2 regions of the Arthrobacter sp. zg-Y916 genome follow, and region 1 is predicted to be linked to the other one. Evidence: predicted binding sites of a transcription regulator. Region 1 holds the regulator's gene; the other holds the start of a gene.
The links. The regulator HrcA, encoded in region 1, represses chaperone genes, less so after heat shock. The targets are predictions, from matches to a motif close to TTNGCACTCGNNNNNNNCGAGTGCNAA.

Region 1 (9,765 bases):
GGACGACACGTCCTACGCCCTGAACATGATCGACACCCCGGGCCACGTGGACTTCACTTACGAGGTGTCCCGGTCACTGGCAGCCTGTGAGGGTGCAGTGCTTCTGGTCGACGCCGCCCAGGGCATCGAGGCCCAGACGCTGGCCAACCTCTACCTGGCGATGGAGAACGACCTCACCATCATTCCGGTCCTGAATAAGATCGACCTCCCGGCAGCGCAGCCGGAAAAGTACGCCGAGGAGCTGGCGCACCTGATCGGCGGTGATCCGGCGGACGTGCTGAAGGTCTCCGGCAAGACCGGCGTCGGCGTTGAAGCCCTGCTGGACCAGATCGTCCGTGACATTCCCGCACCGGTCGGCGACCCCAACGCACCGGCACGCGCCATGATCTTCGATTCGGTCTACGACACCTACCGCGGCGTGGTCACGTACGTTCGCGTGGTTGACGGCAAGCTCTCGCCCCGCGAACGCGTGCAGATGATGTCCACCCGCGCCAGCCACGAACTGCTGGAAATCGGTGTCAGCTCGCCGGAACCCACACCCTCCAAGGGCCTGGGTGTCGGCGAGGTGGGTTACCTCATCACCGGCGTGAAGGACGTCCGGCTCTCCAAGGTTGGTGACACGGTCACCAACCTCGCCAAACCGGCAGCCGAATCGCTGCCCGGCTACGCCGATCCCAAGCCAATGGTGTTCTCGGGGCTTTACCCGATCGACGGCGCCGACTATCCGGTGCTGCGCGATGCGCTGGAAAAACTGATGCTCAACGACGCCGCGCTGGTATACGAACCCGAGACCTCGGCGGCACTGGGCTTCGGTTTCCGTGTGGGTTTCCTTGGCCTGCTGCACCTGGAAATCACCCGCGAACGGCTCGAGCGCGAGTACAACCTGGACCTCATCTCCACCGCACCGAACGTGGAGTACGAGGTGACGCTCGAGGACAACAAGGTGGTCACAGTGACCAACCCGAGCGAGTACCCGGAAGGCAAGATCAAAGAGGTCCGCGAGCCGATGGTGTCCGCGACCATCCTGGCACCGAACGAATTCGTTGGCGCCATCATGGAGCTGTGCCAGGCCCGCCGCGGCGTCCTGGGCGGCATGGACTATCTCTCTGAGGACCGGGTCGAGATCCGGTACCGCCTGCCGCTGGCCGAAATCGTCTTCGACTTCTTCGACATCCTGAAGTCCAAGACACGCGGTTATGCCTCGCTGGACTGGAAGGCCGACGGCGATCAGGTGGCCGACCTGGTCAAGGTGGACATCCTGCTCCAGGGTGAGCAGGTGGATGCCTTCAGCTCCATCACCCATAAGGACAAGGCCTACTCCTACGGCGTCATGATGACCGGAAAGCTCCGGGAGCTGATCCCGAGGCAGCAGTTCGAGGTGCCGATCCAGGCCGCCATCGGCTCGCGGATCATTGCGCGTGAATCCATCAGGGCCATCCGCAAGGACGTGCTTGCCAAGTGCTACGGCGGCGATATCAGCCGTAAGCGCAAGCTGCTGGAGAAGCAGAAGGAAGGCAAGAAGCGGATGAAGATGGTGGGTCGCGTCGAGGTTCCCCAGGAAGCCTTCGTCGCCGCACTGTCCTCCGACGAGTCCAAGGACAAATCCAAGAAGTGACTCCCAGCGCACTGCCCCTCGGGGATCCCGCGCCAAAGGACGGAATCCTGCCGGCCCAGGCTGCCACCGAGGCAGCCGGGCGCCGGTTCGGTCTCTACGTCCATATCCCGTTCTGCGCCGTCCGCTGCGGCTACTGCGATTTCAACACCTACACCGCCACGGAACTTGGCGGAGGTGCCTCGCAGGTTGAGTACGCGGCGACGGCGCAGCAGGAAGTGCGTTTCGCCGCCGGTGCCCTGAAGGCCTCCGGCGTTCCGCACCGGCCGATCGAAACTGTCTTCTTCGGCGGAGGAACACCGACCCTGCTGCCGGCCGAAGACCTGGCAGCCATCCTTGGCACCGCCGTCGAACAGTGGGGACTCGCCCCGGGCGCCGAAGTGACCACCGAAGCCAATCCCGATTCAGTCACGCCGGAATCGCTGCAGCTGCTCGCTGACGCCGGATTCACCCGGGTGTCTTTCGGGATGCAGTCCGCCGTCCCTCATGTGCTGGCGGTCCTGGACCGGACGCACACGCCGTCGCGGGTGCCTCAGGCCGTGAAGTGGGCGCGCGACGCCGGCCTCAAGGTGAGCGTGGACCTGATCTACGGCACACCGGGGGAGTCCCTGGCGGACTGGAAACACTCCGTTGAGGAAGCGCTCAGCTACGAACCGGACCATATTTCGGCCTATGCCCTGATCATCGAAGACGGCACCAAGCTGGCGGCACGGATCCGCCGCGGCGAGGTTCCGCCCATCGACGACGACGACCATGCGGACAAATACCTGCTGGCCGATGAACTCTTCGGAGCAGCTGGACTCGGCTGGTATGAGGTCAGCAACTGGGCGCGGACGCCGTCGGATGAATGCCGGCACAACATGGCGTACTGGCGCAGCGATGACTGGTGGGGTGTAGGTCCCGGTGCACACTCGCACGTCGGCGGTATCCGCTGGTGGAACGCAAAGCACCCCACTGCCTACGCAGGCCGGATCGCGGCGGGGGAATCCCCTGCAGTCGGCCGGGAAACGTTGGATGCTGACACCCGTTACCTCGAAGACGTCATGCTCCGCGCCCGGCTTGCCGAAGGGATTTCCCGTGACCGGCTGTGCCCGGAGGGCCGCCTTGCGGTGGCCGGACTCATCGCCGACGGCTTGGTTGATCCCCGGGCTGCCATGGCCGGAACCGTCCTGCTGACGCTGAAGGGGCGCCTGCTGGCTGACGCCGTCGTGCGCCGCCTGCTTCCCTAAGCCCGCTCAACACGGCCCGCCCGCCCAACGCAAAGACCCGCCGTCCCCTCAAGGGACGGCGGGTCTTTTGGTGCGGTGGGTCTTTTAGTGCACGGCCGGAGCCGTCAGCGCTTGATGCGTCAGCGCTGGATGCGTCAGCGGATCCGGCGCAGGTTGAAGCGGTAGCGGTACGGACGCCCGCGGTTGCATTCGATGCCCGCAATGACCGAAGCCACGGCGACGGCAATCCAGATAAGGGCATTGAAGACCGCGAAAAAGCCGCCCACGACGGGGATGAAGGACAGCAGCCAGGCCACCAGCGCCAGGATGGTGGGAGGCAGGGTAAAGTTCAGCGCTTCCTTGGATTCCTGCGCAGTGAACGGGCCGCGGTCGCGGAAGACCAGGTAAATGATGAGGGACGGCACAAAGCCCAGGATGCCGCCGAAATGGGACAGCGTGGCCCACTGACGGTCTTCGGAAGCAGTCAGCGGAAGGGCATTGGCGGGTGCACCCTGGTAGTCCGGGCGCGCTGGGGAACCGTGGTTTTCCGGTCGCTGCGGATGGTTCTGGCGTGTGTTGGACACAGTTGCATTCCTTTAACTCTCAGATGACGCAGGGTTCGCACCCACGGGTACCTGTTGTTCATCAAGGGTACTGGGTTCAGCGGCGTACACAGGCAAACACACCTGCGGCGGAGCGCCGCAGCGAGCGGAGAGCGCCGCGGACGGCTGTCGCGCTAGGGCACGGTGAGGAAATCGATGACCTCTTCGACCCGCCCCAGGAGGGTCGGCTCCAGATCCGCATAGGTCCGCACGGCGCCCAGGAGTTTCTTCCAGCCCATGGCGACGTCGGTGTGGTCACGGTGCGGCCAGCCGAGTCCTTTCAGGATGCCGGTCTTCCAGTCTTCCGAACGCGGGACCACGGGCCAGGCCTGCAGACCGATGACGTGGGGTTTGATCGCCTGCCAGACGTCTACGTAGGGATGGCCAACGATCAGGACGTTCGCTGCCGCACCGGGAACGGCCATCGCTGCGGCCGCGATCCTGGATTCCTTTGACCCCGGCACCAGGTGGTCCACCAGGATTCCCAGCCGCCGTCCTGGCCCGGGGGAGAAGTCCCGCACCGCCGCAGCCAGGTCATCCACGCCGTGGAGGGGCTCGACGACGATGCCTTCAACGCGCAGATCGTCTCCCCAGACTTTTTCCACCAGCTCAGCGTCGTGTTTGCCCTCAACCCAGATGCGGCTGGCCCGCGCGGTCCGGGCCCGCTGGTTCGCGACGGCGACCGAGCCGGACGCCGTTCGCTGCACTGTCGGGGCTGAGGACTTTACTGCCGGAACCACTTCCACGGGTTCGCCTTCAAGGAGGAAGCCGAAACCCAGTTCAAAGGATTTAGTGCGACCCCGGGCGTCTTCAAGCACCATGAGGTGCAGGCCCCCGGACTTTTCCGTCCGCAGGACGGCGCCTACCCAGCCGGTTTGGACATCTTCCAGCACAAGGCCCTTCTCGGCGCCGACCTGCCGGAGCGCTTTCCGGACCGGGGCAGAGATATCCCTCGGTCCCCATTCAAAGTTCGGCACGGGGTTTCCTCGTTCCTGGACACGGGGCGGAGCGCCGGCGGTCTCGCAGGCACGGGAGATTCAATGCTAGCAACGGCATCGGAACGTATTAGACTTAGCACTTGAGTATGCCGAGTGCTAATCCGCGCGAAAGTGCCGCAGGAGCTTCAACGAGGGAGGGAAAACCATGAGTGAACCACGCCGGCTCGAGGTGCTCCGGGCCATTGTTGAAGATTATGTCCATTCCCGGGAACCTGTGGGTTCCAAGGCCCTGGTAGAGCGGCACCAGCTCGGCGTCTCCTCCGCCACCATCCGCAACGACATGGCGGTCCTCGAAGAAGAGGGCCTGATTGTTGCGCCGCATACTTCTGCCGGACGCATCCCGACTGACAAGGGGTACCGGCTCTTCGTTGACCAGCTATCGGACCTGAAGCCGCTGTCGAGCGCCGAACGCCGTGCCATCCAGAACCTGCTTGAGGGCGCCGAGGACATTGATGACGTCCTGGACCGGACAGTGCGCCTGCTGGCCCAGCTGACCAACCAGGTCGCCGTCGTCCAGTACCCGCATCTGGGCAACGCCAAGGTGCGGCATATCGAGTTCGTCCTGCTGGCACCGGCACAGGTGCTGGTAGTCCTGATTTCCACCACGGGCCGGGTTGAGCAGCGGGTCATCACCGTTCCCTCCCCGGTCACTGAGCCTGCCCTGCACGAACTCCGCCAGCACTTCCTGCAGGGACTGGCCGGAACCTCCCTGACGCGTATCACCAGCCACCTCGCCGACTGCCTGGCAACGGTGCCGGTACAGCTGCGCGGCACCGCGGGGGCGCTCGGCCGCTGCCTGGAACAGCTTGCGGGCATCAACCGCGAGGACCGGATGGTCATGGCAGGAACGGCGAACCTGGCCCGTGCCACCGGAGATTTCCCGTTGACCATCGGACCGATCCTTGAAGCACTTGAGGAACAGGTGGTCATGCTCCGCCTGCTTTCAGAGATGGAGCAGGACGCCAGGGGCGTCTCCGTCCGCATCGGTTCGGAGAACCCCTACGGCTCTCTCTCCGAGGCCTCCGTGGTAGCCACTGGGTACGGCCCGGACGCGTCCGCTATGGTAGGAATCCTTGGTCCCACACGAATGGACTATCCCAATACCATGGCTGCGGTCCGCGCCGTCGCCCGCTACCTTTCCCGGGTCCTGAACGAGTGACCCGGAGCGGCAGCCCCTCGGGGTGCCGTCGAAAAGACAAAACCCGCCCCTATAACGGGGTACGCAATACAGGAAGCGATGTGCACGAGTGAGTGATCACTACCAGGTACTCGGCGTCAGCCGGGATGCCACCGGCGAGGAAATCAAAAAGGCGTACCGCAAGCTTGCCCGCAAGCTGCATCCTGATGTCAACACCGCTCCCGGAGCCGCTGACGAGTTCAAGGCAGTGTCCCACGCCTACGAAGTCCTCTCCGACCCGCAGAAGCGGCGGATCTATGACACCACCGGCCAGGAGAACGGCACCGACAACGGTTTCGGCGGCGGCTTCAGCGGCCAGGGCTTCGGCTTCCAGGACATCTTCGATACGTTCTTCGGCGGCGGCGCCGGCGGCGGGCGGGGACCGGCTTCGCGTACCCGCCGAGGCCAGGACGCGCTCATCAACGTCCGCATCGACCTGAAGGACGCCGTTTTCGGCACCAACAAGAAGATCGACGTCGAAACCGCTGTCCTCTGCCCCACCTGCGACGGTTCGTGCTGCCAGCCCGGCACCTCCCCGCGCACCTGCGATATCTGCCACGGCACGGGTCAGGTCCAGCGTGCGGTCCGGTCCATCCTCGGCCAGGTCATGACCACTGCTCCCTGCGGTTCCTGCCAGGGGTTCGGCACCATCATTCCCGACCCTTGCCACGAGTGCGCCGGGGAAGGCCGGGTCCGCAGCCGCCGCACGCTGACGATCAAGGTCCCCGCCGGCGTGGCCACAGGCACCCGCATCCAGCTCAGCGGCCAGGGTGAGGCCGGCACGGCCGGCGGGCCCCAGGGTGATCTCTACGTGGAAATCCGCGTCAACGCGGATCCGGTGTTCGTCCGGGAAGGCGACGACCTGCATGCAACGCTGACCGTCCCCATGACCGCGGCAGCGCTGGGAACGGTCATCACCATGGAAACGTTCGACGGCGCCCGGGAAATCAGCATCAAGCCGGGCACCCAGTCCGGCGAAGTGACCACCCTCAAGGGCCTGGGCGTCACCCACCTGCGCGGCTACGGCCGAGGGGACCTGATGGTCCACGTCCAGGTCGAGACGCCGCAGAAGCTCGACGCCGAGCAGGAAGAACTCCTCCGCCGGCTCGCCGAACTGCGCGGCGAACAGTGCGCCGAAGGCCGCGTCGGGGGCACCAGCAGCCCGGGTGTCTTCGCCAAGCTCCGCGACCGCCTCGGCAACCACTAGCCGCAGACGGGTACTTCATGACCAACCCGATCTTTTTTGGCGACCCCGAACAGGTGGCAGCGGCGGCACCGGGAGGCGTCTTCACGCTGACCGGCCCGGAGGCGCGGCATGCCGTGTCGGTCAAGCGGCTGGCTCCGGGCGAGGACGTTGACATTGTCGACGGCGCCGGGATCCGGCTGCGCGGAACTGTCCGCTGCGCTGAGCCTGCCCTGCTGGAGATCGAGGTCAGCGAAGTCCAGTCCGAGCCGGCCCCGGTTCACGAGTTCATCCTGGTCCAGGCCCTGGCCAAAGGGGACCGGGATGAGCAGGCCATCGAGGCAGCTACCGAGCTCGGGGTCGACGCCGTCATTCCGTGGCAGTCAGAACGCAGCATTGTGCGGTGGCGGGCCGAGAAGGCAGCGAAGGGACGGGCGAAGTGGCAATCGGTCGTAACGTCAGCAGCCAAGCAGTCCCGCCGTTCCCGGCTGCCCGTCGTCCTGGACGTCGCTGATACCAAGATGCTGCCGCAGCGGCTGGCAGGCATGGACCTGGTGCTCGTCCTGCACGAAGAGGCGGACACTGGACTGGTCAACGCGGTGGAGTCGCTGGAGCTGCAGGGGCAGGATCGTGCACCGGGGGACCGGGTTTCCATTGCCGTGGTGGTTGGCCCCGAGGGCGGGATCTCTCCCGCGGAACTCGAGTCCCTGCGCGCTGCCGGTGCCCTCACCGTGCGCCTTGGGCCGCATGTGCTCCGCTCTTCAAGCGCCGGCCCGGCAGCACTGGTGCTGCTGAACCATTTGCTGGGCCGCTGGTCCTAACTGCTCCAGATGCCGGGGCAGGCCGGAGCGCGCGGGTCAGTAGACAGTAATGCGCTTCGAATCCTCGTTGGCACCATCGCCGTGGAAGACCCGCAGGTTGTATTCGCCCGGTTCCAGTTTGATGCTGACTTCGAACAGTGCCGTTTCGCCGGTAGCGGCGTCGAGTGCGACTCTGCCCGTGGTGGCGGCTGACGTATCCGGACGTCCCTTCACGATCGGCTCGACGCTCCAGGAAAGCTTCTCCTCCCGGACCACGGCGGAACCGGTGACGGTGACGGAGGTTTCGACGCCGTCGCCTTCCTGGGGATCGATGATCCAGATCGGCGCGGGCAGCAACTTGTCCCGCTCGAGCGGTTTTTCCAGCAGCTCGTGGCCGAAGGCCTGGTAGCCTGCCTTGCCGTCCACCAGGACAATCACGCTGGTGCTGTACCCCGCCGTCGTGAGCCCGGCGTTGGCCGCAGCAGCCGTGGCGGTGTACACCAGCTGCTGAACGGCCCGGTGGGCCATGCCTGCGTCAAGTGAGGCCTTGAAGGCGTCGGAAGTGATGTCCACGGTGATGATGTTCTTGCTCGAAATTGAGGCGGTCACTTCAGACGCCGGCTGCCAGGGCGTGAAATAGTCGCTGTCACGGGGGACCTGCGCCGTCATGGCCTGTACTGCTTCGCCAATCGGGTCGCCCGTGTTCTCGGACGGCAGGAATTCCCGGTACAGCTGGATGTCGGACTCGTTCTGGGCCAGCCAGTAGACCGGCATGACAACTTTCGACGCCGTTGCCTCCGCGGGAGCTGAGACCGCCATGGGCAGCCCCTCGGACGCCGAGGATTTGCTGAACGAATCGGGCATCGACGTGGTCGGCAGCTCTGCGACGACACCGCAGCCGGGGAGGATGAACGGAACTGCCGCTGCGAGGAGGAGGACACGGACGCGGGTCTGCCGTTGTTTTGCCATAGCCGTCCCTGCCTTCCGTTGCTCAGTGCCCGCAGTCCGGGGACCGGGCGGTGCATGTGGGGGAGCGTCCGGAGCGGGGATCCGGTCGCAGCACGACCCCCAGCTTGGCACAGCCCGCGGCCCGAAAACGGTGAGTTAACTGTTCTGGGATGGGACTGAAACCTGATTGAGACCGAGCCGATGCAAAGCCGAGACAAACCGCGTAATCCACGTCACGGACCCTTCCCGTGCCCGTTGCGGCTACACTCCTGCTGCCATGGCGGCACGGCGTGGCGCAGATCAAGTAAGATTAAATGAGGTGTGCGCGCGGAATTACTCCGGGAGCCTGCCGGGGAAAACATTCCGTTTTTCAGCTTTAGACCAAGATGACCTGATAAGGGGCGATGAGAGGCCGAGGGGCCGTATATATGACCGAATCTTCAGCAGGAATCGGCACCATCCGCGAGGACCAGCAGACGATTGTCTTTGACTCCACGGAGCATATGGTCCAGTCTCTGGGCGCGAATGACGAGGCTTTGAGAGTCATCGAGTCCGCCTTCCCCGAGGTCAACCTCCACGTCCGGGGCAACGAACTCTCTGTCTCAGGCCCGGCGCCTGCCGTTGACCGGACCGTCCGCCTGGTGAATGAGGTCCGGGTCCTGGCGCGCCACCAGACCCGTGTCACGCCGCAGGTGCTGGAACAGCTCATCACCATGCTCAGGGACCAGACCGCCGAACGTCCGGCCGAGGTGCTGACGCAGAACATCCTTTCCACCCGCGGACGCACCATCCGGCCCAAGACGCTGAACCAGAAGAACTACGTTGACGCGATCGACCGCAACACCGTGGTCTTCGGGATCGGTCCGGCAGGTACGGGCAAGACCTACCTTGCCATGGCGAAGGCCGTACAGGCGCTGCAGCAAAAGGAAGTCAACCGGATCATCCTCACGCGTCCTGCTGTCGAAGCGGGGGAGCGGCTTGGCTTCCTCCCGGGAACGCTGAACGACAAGATCGACCCCTATCTGCGGCCCCTCTATGACGCCCTGCACGACATGATGGATCCTGAATCCATTCCCCGCCTGATGGCCGCCGGCACCATTGAAGTGGCACCGCTGGCCTACATGCGCGGCCGTACCCTCAACGACGCGTTCATCATCCTGGACGAGGCGCAGAACACGACGCCGGAACAAATGAAGATGTTCCTGACCCGCCTGGGCTTCGGTTCCAAAATGGTGGT
Region 2 (10,577 bases), on a different contig from region 1:
GATCGTCCCGTTTGTGGGTGGCGTCCTGCTTTATACGAATAAGTTTGTTGGCCTGCTGGTCCTGGATAATTTCATGCCGGGTAAACCGTCCCTGGCTACCACCTTTTTGGGGGCGTGGCTCCTCTTGATGGCACCCAGCGAATTCGTACTTCAAACCGGCATTGACGCCCTCATTGTTCCCTACGGCATTGTTCTTCTCGGATGCCTCGCGATCGGACTCATGGGCTGGTTCTGGATGCCCCGGTTTATGCAGCCGCGCTGGATGAAAGAAGGAGACAAGGTGGAGGCTCGCGGGGAAGACCTGTTCACTAAACGCTTCTCCAACGGGGAAAGGAAGTCCATGACCACTGACGCCGATGGCTTCAGCCACGAACGGATGTCCGGTGTCTTGGTGCCTCGTCCCCAGGGCTGGGAAATGGAAGTGAATTCCGCAGACATGCTCGTCGTGGCACATCCTCCCGTGCCACGAGGGATCTTTCGCCCCAACATGGTTCTACGCTGGGCGCCGGCGAACGGAATCTCCCTGGCCCGATATGCAACCGCGGCACTGGCCTCGACCCTGCAGACGGCACAGCAGGTCCGCATCATTTCACACGAGACGTGGCCGATGAACGGCTCCGAGGGGCCGGTGAGGGGCCGGAGACAGCGCTTTGTGCATCAGGTGGAGCAGCACCCGGTGTGTGTGGACCGCTGGCTGTGGATTTCAGGCCACCAGGTCTTCGAAGCAACCGCAAGCTACACCGTTGACCAGCACGCAGGAATGAAGCTGCTGTTCGAGCAGATGATTATGGATCTTCGGATCGAACCGGCCAACGCGGCAGCTGATGGTCAGGAACGCGACGCCATTGATACCTTTGCGCCCACAGAGCCGCGGCTGGACGAGACAGCATCGCGTTTGGCCGGTGAGGACCGTGAAGACCTCGGCGCTCTGGCCGCCGCCCAGCCTTGCCAGGAACCGGCACTGCTCCTGCGTATTCCCGCCCTGGAACTGATGGACAGCCTGGCGGACAGGAACCGGCTGGGGATGTTCCAGCGCAAGGGCCCGGAGTTCACGGCACTCCGGGAAGCAGGCTTCCTTGCCGCCGACGGCTCGCTGACCCCGGCCGGCACGGACTACGGCGCCCCGTTACGGACCCCGGTCGCAGCCTTCCAAGTCACCGCTGCAGATGAGCGCGGCGGGGCTGTCCTTCAGGCATGGATTGGGGGAGGGTGCGGAAGGGTGACTGCGGAGCCTTCTCGCTTCTCCCGTCCATCCGCACGCGTACCCGGCCCGGATGACCTGTCCGTACAGGTCCTCCAGGCAAATGCCGTTCCCAAAGCCATAGCGGACTGGCTGGGGTTCTCACCGGCATGGAGCATTGCGCATGAACCGGTGGTCCTGGCAAGGGACCAGTACGAAGCCAAGGTGAAGTCCGCGCGGGCGAGAGCCCCCATAGGCCTGAGCGAAGCGGCCCGGCGAATGTGGCAACAGCCATGGACAGAATGGGAGATCCTCGATGAGCGGACAGGAGGCTGGTTCGGCTTCGTGAACGCCGGAACGGCTGGCCAGTACCGGCTGGGTCGGGGTGACGGCGGTTCGGTGATTCTGGAGCCGGTCTCTTCAGCCGCTGTCTGGGACACGCTGGTGCGGTTCATCCATGCCTCGGTCGAAGGAACACCGCTCTGGATCCCGGAGCTGCCGGGCTTCGACGAACGCCCGGCAGACGGCAGAGTCCCCGAAGGAAAAGTCTGGGCAGAGTACCCCTAGGCCCGGCTAGGCGAAGTACACGCCGATCCGGTTGCCCTCAATCTCTTCGATCCGGATGTCGATCTCGTAGATGTCCTTAAGGACCTCGGGCTGCATGATCATCGACGGCGGTCCCTGGTGGAGCAGCTTGCCGTCAGCCATGGCAATGATGTCGTCGGAGTAGCAGGACGCGAAGTTAATGTCGTGGATGACCAGGACCACGGTCTTGCCGAGCTCGTCCGTGAGCCGGCGCAGCAGCCGCATCATCTCCACTGAGTGCTTCATGTCCAGGTTGTTCAGCGGCTCATCCAGCAGCAGATAGTCGGTGTCCTGTGCCAGCACCATCGCGATGAACGCGCGCTGGCGCTGCCCGCCGGACAGTTCGTCGACAAACCGGTCGGCCAGTTCGCTCAAGTCCAGGAAGGCCATGGCCTGCTCGATCTTCTCCCGGCACACCGCCGTCGGACGTCCGCCGTTGTGCGGGTAGCGGCCGAAGCCGACCAGATCGCGGACGGTGAGCCGGACGGTCAGGTGGTTGTCCTGCCGCAGGATCGCCATCTTGCGCGCCAGCTCCTTGCCCGGGGCGGCAGAGACATCCAGGCCGTCCACCGTGACCGAACCCTCGTCGGCCTTCAGCAGGCGGCTGATGATGGAGAGCAGCGTGGATTTGCCGGCGCCGTTGGGGCCGATGATTGAGGTGACTCCGCCCTCCTTGATGTGGCAGCTCACCCCGTCCACGACTGTAGTGCCCGCGTACTGCTTAGTGACGCCGGTGACCTGGATCATTTGAGGGAGCCTTTCAGGAGCAGGATCAAAAAGACGATCCCGCCAACGAATTCAATGACAATGCTCAGCGCAGTGTTGAACGAGAAGATCCGTTCCAGCACCAGCTGGCCGCCCACCAGGGCGATGATGCCGATCAGCACGGCCATGGGCACAACGGCTGAATGCTTGAAGTGCGAGCAGAGCTGGTAGGCCAGCGACGCCACCAGCAGGCCAAAGAAGGTCACCGGCCCCACCAGGGCGGTGGACACCGCCACGAGGACGGAGCAGATGACCAGCACCAGGGTGACGGACCGCTTGTGGTTCACGCCCAGGTTGATGGACGTTTCCCGGCCCAGCGACATCACGTCGAGCTGATGCCGCATCCGCCAGGCTGGAATGCTGACCAGCACGACGGCGATCAACGAGTAGCCAAGCAGCGCTCCGTCGACGTTGTTAAAGGACGCGAAGAACAGGTCCTGCAGGATGATGAACTCGCTGGGCTCGATCAGCCGCTGCAGCAGCGAAGACATGCCCCGGAACATGGTGCCCAGGACGATGCCGACCAGCAGCATCAGGTGCAGGGATTTCCCGCCCCCGGTAAACAGCCAGCGGTAAAGCAGGAAGGAGAAGCCCACCATCAGGGCCACTTCCATGCCGTAGCGAAGCGGCTCGGACATGGCGAGCACGAACCCGCCGCCCAGCGTAAATACCAGGACCGTCTGGATCAGCACGTACAGGGCGTCAAACCCCATGATTGACGGCGTCAGGATCCGGTTGGCGGTGACCGTCTGGAACAGGACGGTGGAAACCCCGACGGCGTACGCCACCAGGATCATCGAGCCCACCTTGATGGCGCGGCGCGGCAGCACGTAGCCGATATTGCCGCGCAGCTCAATGGTCATAAAGACGGCCACAAGTGCTGCGGCCACCACAGAGAGGATGATGATCCAGGACCGCGGGGAGAGGTTTCGCACCGGACGCCGGCGCTGCACGGTCATGGCCGAAGGCAGGACGCTGGTGGGGGAGCTAGGCACGGGCTGAGCGCTTTCTCAGGAGCAGGTAGAGGAACAGGGCACTGCCCACGGCAGAGACGATCACGCCGACCGGGATTTCATACGGATAGCGGATGGTCCGGCCGATGATGTCGCAGGCCAGGACAAAGCCGGCACCGAAAATCGCCACCCACGGTATGGCGCGGCGGACGTTGTCGCCCACCAGGAGGGAGACGAGGTTCGGGACGATCAGCCCCAGGAACGGCACGGAACCAACGCTGACCACCACGACGGCGCTGATCAGGGACACGATGATCAGGCCCAGGGTCATGACGCGGTTGTAGTTCAGTCCCAAATTGGTCGTGAACTCCTGGCCCATGCCGGCAACGGTGAAACGGTCGGCAGCCAGGAACCCAATGAGGGTCAGTGCACCCACGATCCACAGCAGTTCATAGCGTCCGCGCAGCACCCCGGAGAAGTCGCCGGTCATCCAGGAGTTTAGGGTCTGCAGCAGGTCGAACCGGTAGGCGAAGAAGGTGGTGACGGCAGCGATCACGCCGCCGAGCATGATTCCCACCAGGGGCACGATCAGCGTGTTGCGCAGCGGAATGCGGCGCAGGATGAGCAGGAAGAGGGCGGTTCCGGCGACGGCGAAGACGGTGGCGGTGGACATCTTCATGAACAGCGAAGCACCGGGCAGCAGGACCGTCACCACCAGGATGCCCAGTGACGCGGATTCAATGGTCCCGACTGTGGAGGGCTCCACGAATTTGTTCCGCGCCATCAGCTGCATGATGAGCCCGGCCACGCTGAGCGCCATGCCGGCCAGAATGATGCTTAGCGTCCGCGGAACCCGGCTGATCCAGAAGATGTCCCAGGCATGTTGATCGCCGGCCAGCAGCGAGGACAGGGAGACGTCGCTGACGCCGACGAACATGCTGACGACGGCGAGTACAAGCACAGCCGCACCGCCCAGGACCATCATGGCCGCGGGGCCGAAGCGGCGTCGCCTGGATACGGCAGCGGCCCCGGAGGAGGCCGGGGCTGTGGGGGGAGTGAGCTGCGTTGTCATGCGATTCCGTCTCCCTCACTGGCCGGGCCTGCCCGAAGGCAGACCCGGCCAATGAGGATCTAGCAGGTAAGGGAACGGGTTAGGAGATGCCGTCCTGGACAGCGCTGACCATTGCGTCAACGTTGTTCAGGCCATAGCCCACCAGGTACCAGCTGGAGGAATCGAGCATGGTGATGTTGTCGTTGGCTGCTGCCTTGGTGCCCTTGACCAGTTCGTTGTCCAGGACAGCGGAGGCAACTTCGCCTGCATTGCCGACAGCGACGTCGCGGTCAATGACGAACAGGTGGTCCGGGTTGATCTCGGCCACGTATTCGAAGGAGACCGACTCGCCGTGCTGGGCTTCGGACTTGATGTCCGCTGCAGTGGCGACGCCGAGGACATCGTGGATCAGGCCGAAGCGTGAACCCGCGCCATAAGCAGTCATTTCGCCGCCGCTGGTCATGATGATCAGGCCGTTGCCGGCGTCCGCCGCGGTGGCCTTGGTTTCGTCGACCTTGGTGTCCAGAGCGGCGAGCTTCTCCTCGACCTCGGCTTCCTTGCCGAAGATGTCGCCGATGATTTCGGTGTTCTCGATGAAGGAGTTCCACGGGTCGGCAGCGTCGGTGCTGAGGTTGACCGTGGGGGCGATCTTGGAGAACTCGTCGTAGAAGTCGGCGGTACGGCCGGACATGATGATCAGATCCGGAGCTCCGGCGCTGATGGCTTCGAAGTCCGGTTCCTTCATGCTGCCGATCTTGGCGTAGTCATCCGAGCCGAACTTGGAGAGGCTCTCGGGGAAGTTTGCTGCCGGAACGCCGTCAACCTCGATGCCCAGGGCGTCCAAGGTGTCCAGGGCGCCCAGGTCGAAGGTGTAGACGACCTCGGGGTTCACGGGGACCTCAGTGGTGCCCTGCGTGTGCTCCACAGTGATCATGCTGGGTTCCGTGGCGGCGGGTTCGGCGGCGGCATCGGTCTCGGAGCCGCACGCGCTCACGGCAAGCAGGGACACGAGGGCGGTTCCGGCCAGCAGCCGGGACTTCAGGGTCGTCTTCACGAGTGGTGCTCCAGTATTTCTCTCAAAGGATGCGTCGCCTGCCGGATGCCTCCGCCATTAGGACACAAAATTGTTGGCTAATTTTTGCGCGCCCTTGAAAGTTATCTGGTTAGGCAAGGCTAAGCAACTTGAGTCACCGGACGGGGAGACCGAATCCGTAACAGAGACGACGGAGCCACGGGAGGCAGGGGCATCCCGATGATCTTTGTTGGCACTCACCTTGACCGAGTGCTAACCGTTGCATAAAGTCGGACCTAGCACTCCCCACGTGAGGGTGCTAATTCCTGAGGGAAGCGTTCACCGGCACCCGCGACGACGGCAAGCGCCTACCGACGGTCCACAAACCCGTTAGTAACTAGCAAAGGAGAGCCCGAGTGTCGGTCTCTATTAAGCCCCTTGAGGATCGCATTGTTGTTCGCCCGCTCGAAGCTGAGCAGACCACGGCCTCCGGCCTGGTTATCCCGGACACCGCTAAGGAAAAGCCCCAGGAGGGCGAAGTCGTAGCAGTCGGCCCCGGCCGCGTTGACGACAACGGCAACCGTGTGCCGATCGATGTCGCCGAGGGCGACGTCGTCATCTACTCGAAGTACGGCGGAACCGAGGTCAAGCAGGGCGGCCAGGAATACCTGGTGCTCTCCGCACGCGACGTGCTGGCCATCGTCGTCAAGTAAGTCTTTGAAGACCCCGGCCAGATTCGGCCGGGGTCTTCTTTTGTAGATGTAGTTGTTGTCGGAAAGGACACACACATGGCAAAGCAGTTGGAGTTCAACGACTCCGCCCGTCGTTCACTGGAAGCCGGTGTCGACAAGCTCGCCAACACCGTCAAGGTCACCCTCGGCCCGCGCGGCCGCAACGTGGTGCTCGCCAAGACCTGGGGCGCCCCCACCATCACCAACGACGGCGTCACGATCGCCCGCGAGGTCGAACTCGACGATCCGTACGAGAACCTTGGCGCACAGCTGGCCAAGGAAGTTGCCACCAAGACCAACGACGTCGCCGGTGACGGTACCACCACCGCAACGGTGCTGGCCCAGGCACTGGTCAAGGAAGGCCTGCGCAACGTGGCAGCAGGCGCCGCTCCCGGTGCCCTCAAGCACGGCATCGAGACCGCAGTCGAGGCCGTTGCGGCCCGCCTGCTGGAGAACGCCAAGGAAGTTGAAGGCAACCAGGTTGCCCACGTGGCGGCCATCTCCGCGCAGAGCGAAGAGGTCGGCCAGCTCCTGGCCGAAGCTTTCGACAAGGTAGGCAAGGACGGCGTCATCACCATCGAGGAGTCTTCCTCGACGTCCACCGAACTGGTCATCACCGAAGGCATGCAGTTCGACAAGGGCTACCTCTCGCCGTACTTCGTGACCGACCCGGAGCGCCAGGAAGCCGTCCTCGAAGACGCGCTGATCCTGATCAACTCCGGCAAGATTTCCTCGGTTGCAGAGTTCCTGCCGCTGCTGGAAAAGGCACTGCAGGCCTCCAAGCCGCTGTTCATCATTGCCGAAGACGTTGACGGCGAAGCGCTGTCCACCCTGGTGGTCAACAAGATCCGCGGCACCCTGAACGTGGTTGCAGTGAAGGCTCCGGGCTTCGGCGACCGCCGCAAGGCCATGATGCAGGACATCGCCACGCTCACCGGCGCCCAGGTTGTGTCCCCGGACCTCGGCCTGAAGCTGGACCAGGTTGGCCTGGAGGTGCTGGGCTCCGCCCGCCGCATCACCGTCACCAAGGACAACACCACGATCGTTGACGGCAATGGCTCCGAAGCCGACGTCGCCGACCGCGTGGCACAGATCCGTGCCGAGATCGAGCGCACGGACTCCGACTGGGACCGCGAAAAGCTGCAGGAACGCCTGGCCAAGCTCTCCGGCGGCATCGGCGTGATCAAGGTTGGCGCAGCCACCGAGGTTGAGCTGAAGGAAAAGAAGCACCGCATTGAGGACGCTGTGTCCTCGACCCGCGCTGCCCTGGAAGAGGGCATCGTGGCCGGCGGCGGTTCCGCGCTGGTCCACGCTGCCCGCGCCCTGGACACCGATTCCGAGGTAGCCAAGCTCGACGGCGACGCCGCCACGGCCGTTGGCCTGGTCCGGCGCGCGCTGGCCCAGCCGCTGCGCTGGATCGCCGAGAACGCCGGTGCCGAAGGCATGGTTGTTGTCTCCAAGGTCAGCGAGCTTGAAGTCAACCACGGCTTCAACGCTGCAACCGGCGAATACGGCAACCTGATCGAAGCCGGCATTATCGACCCGGTCAAGGTCACGCGTTCGGCCCTGCGCAACGCAGCATCGATCGCCGCACTGGTCCTCACCACCGAGGCACTGGTTGTGGAGAAGCCCTCCGAAGAGAATGATGACCACGGTCACCAGCACTAATTCGGGCTGAACAAATGGGCCCCTCCAGGCGCGGAACTCCGCCCCGGAGGGGCCCTTTTGTGTGTGCCGGCCCGGGGCGCGCCGGGTCGGCACATTCAAAGGGCGGGCGCAGGGACAGGTAAACTCTTGCGGTATTTGCCATCTGAAAGGACACCCGCAAGTGTCAGCAACCGAGCAGCACGCTGCCGCTTCGCGCTCCGAAAAACCGTCAGTTCCTTCCGCCCCCGCAGCCGGTGAACGCCGCTACCGTCCGGAAGTCCAGGGCCTGCGGGCGCTGGCGGTGATACTGGTTGTCATTTACCACGTGTGGCTTGGCAGGGTTTCCGGCGGAGTGGACGTCTTCCTCCTTATCTCCGCCTTCCTGCTGACCGGTTCCTTTGTCCGCAAAGCCGAAGCAGGCAGGGCACTGGCCCTGGGCCGCTATTGGCTGCACCTGTTCAAGCGGCTGCTGCCGGCCGTCGTCGTCGTGCTCCTCTCCGTCCTCGCGGCCACTGCATTCCTGCTGCCCGCCAGCTACCGGCAGGACCTCATCACCGAGTCCTGGTCCTCCCTGTTCTATGTGCAGAACTGGACCCTGGCGAACAACGCCGTCGACTACCTGGCCGCTGACCACAGCGGCGCCAGCCCGCTCCAGCACTTCTGGTCCCTCTCGATCCAGGGCCAGGTCTTCCTGCTGTGGCCGCTTCTTTTCGCTGCTGCGCTTCCGGCGGCCCGGCTGGCCCGAATCGGCTACCGAACCGTGCTCACCGGGATCTTCGGGATAATCTTCGCCGCTTCGCTCGCGTTTTCCATCTGGCAGACCGGCGCGAACCAGGCGTATGCATACTTCGATACGCGGACCCGGCTCTGGGAATTCGCGCTTGGAACCCTCCTGGCACTCGCGCTGCCGTATCTGCACCTTGGCCGCAGGCTTCGCATCCTGATCGGCTGGACCGGCGTGGCAGCCATGCTCGGCTGCGGCATCATCCTGCAGGTGCAGCAGCAGTTCCCGGGATACCTGGCCCTGTGGCCCACCCTGGCAGCCGCCATGGTGATTGCTGCGGGTGACACCGGCAGCAGGCTGGGAGCGGACCGCTGGCTCACAGCGAAGCCGCTGGTGAAACTGGGAGACAACTCCTATGCCCTGTACCTCTGGCACTGGCCCGTCCTCGTCTTCTGGCTCATCGCCTCCGGCCAGGAAAACGCCGGAATCGTCGACGGCGCCGCAGTGATTGCTGTTTCGCTGCTCCTGGCGGTGCTCACGACCAAACTGGTGGAAACCCCGCTGCGCGGCTGGTCCTGGCCGGAAGCCGCATCGTGGCGCTCCGCACTGGTGCTCGCCGCCTCCTTCGCGCTGGTCGCAGCGCCCCTGGCCGGGTGGCAGGCCAAGGTTGCCTCTGATGCGCAGGCAGTCAGGCTGCAGAGCATTGCCGACAACCCCGGCGCCCTCTCACTCGATCCTGAATTCCAAACCGCTGCATCGACGACCGCCCTGGTGAAACCTTCCGCGTCCGAGATGGACCAGGAATGGGCGAAGCTCGACCATGCGTGCGACGAAGCATTCGCTCCGGCTGAAGGCAGCGTCCTGGAAAAGTCCTGCAAGCAGATCGGCAGCGCAGACGGTGCACAAAAGAGAATCGTCGTGCTCGGCGATTCCCACGCCATGCAGTGGACGGCAGCGCTGCGGCCCGTCGCGCTGGCCAATGACTGGCACGTGGTCACCGTCCTGAAGATGGGATGCCGTTACGGGGCGGCGGATCCGGAACGCTCCGAGGAATGCAACGCGTTCAATGAGGCAGCAGGCGAATACACCCTGGGCCTGATGCCGGACGCCGTGTTCACTGTCGCCTCCGTCACCGAAGAATCCAGCCCGGCCGAATATCTGGCCGGCGGCTACGATGACGGCGTGCGGGCCTTCGATGAAGCCGGGATCGCCGTGCTGGCCATGCGGGACAACCCGCGCTTCGAGTTCGATATGTTCAAGTGCCTGGAGGCAAACGACCTCTCCGTCCAGGCCTGCCACGTCCCGCGCAGCGAGCTGCTGGCAGAGGTTTCCCCTCTGGAAGGACTCCAGGAACGGATCCCGGGCGTCCACGTCCTGGACATGAGCGACCAGTTCTGTTTTGAGGACTCCTGCCCCGGCATCATCGGCAACGTGATCGTCTACAAGGACCACGACCACCTCAACCGCACCTACATGGAGACCGTCTCCCCGGAACTGGCCCAGCGGATCCTCGACGCCACCGGGTGGGAAGGCGTCACCGTGCCAGCGTCGGTTTAGCTGGACCAGGTAGCGTCCGGAATACGGAACCCTGTCCATTTCGTTCTACGATTGGATAAACGCGGCCGTGATGCCCGGCCCCACAACTCCCCGGTCCTGAAAGAGGCGCGCACTTGAGCCAGCAGTCCCCAGAACACGATCCGTTTGGCTTCGTCGGCCTGACCTATGATGACGTCCTCCTGCTGCCCGGTCCCACGGACGTCATCCCGTCCGAGGCGGACACCAGTTCCCGGCTGACCAAGCGGATCACGGTACAGACCCCGCTGCTCTCCGCAGCCATGGATACCGTGACCGAATCGCGAATGGCGATCGCGATGGCCCGCCACGGCGGCCTGGGTGTCATCCACCGCAACCTCTCCATCGCGGACCAGG

Region 2: a site for HrcA is predicted at 5,797-5,823, ahead of groES (co-chaperone GroES). Genes of this name have one in related genera too.

The regions. Positions count from the first base shown of each region.
Region 1 covers NZ_JAJJOD010000003.1:179,015-188,779, reverse strand. The annotation lists gene lepA (translation elongation factor 4) at 1-1,615, shown strand, start outside; gene hemW (radical SAM family heme chaperone HemW) at 1,612-2,841, shown strand; gene LOC59_RS07855 (DUF4870 domain-containing protein) at 2,976-3,404, opposite strand; gene LOC59_RS07850 (DUF3097 domain-containing protein) at 3,557-4,399, opposite strand; gene hrcA (heat-inducible transcriptional repressor HrcA) at 4,566-5,579, shown strand; gene dnaJ (molecular chaperone DnaJ) at 5,668-6,804, shown strand; gene LOC59_RS07835 (16S rRNA (uracil(1498)-N(3))-methyltransferase) at 6,822-7,601, shown strand; gene LOC59_RS07830 (GerMN domain-containing protein) at 7,638-8,549, opposite strand; gene LOC59_RS07825 (PhoH family protein) at 8,957-9,765, shown strand, end outside.
Region 2 covers NZ_JAJJOD010000001.1:689,731-700,307, forward strand. The annotation lists gene LOC59_RS03365 (hypothetical protein) at 1-1,747, shown strand, start outside; gene LOC59_RS03370 (iron ABC transporter ATP-binding protein) at 1,754-2,512, opposite strand; gene LOC59_RS03375 (iron chelate uptake ABC transporter family permease subunit) at 2,509-3,525, opposite strand; gene LOC59_RS03380 (ABC transporter permease) at 3,518-4,555, opposite strand; gene LOC59_RS03385 (siderophore ABC transporter substrate-binding protein) at 4,635-5,588, opposite strand; gene groES (co-chaperone GroES) at 5,963-6,259, shown strand; gene groL (chaperonin GroEL) at 6,335-7,945, shown strand; gene LOC59_RS03400 (acyltransferase family protein) at 8,106-10,205, shown strand; gene guaB (IMP dehydrogenase) at 10,319-10,577, shown strand, end outside.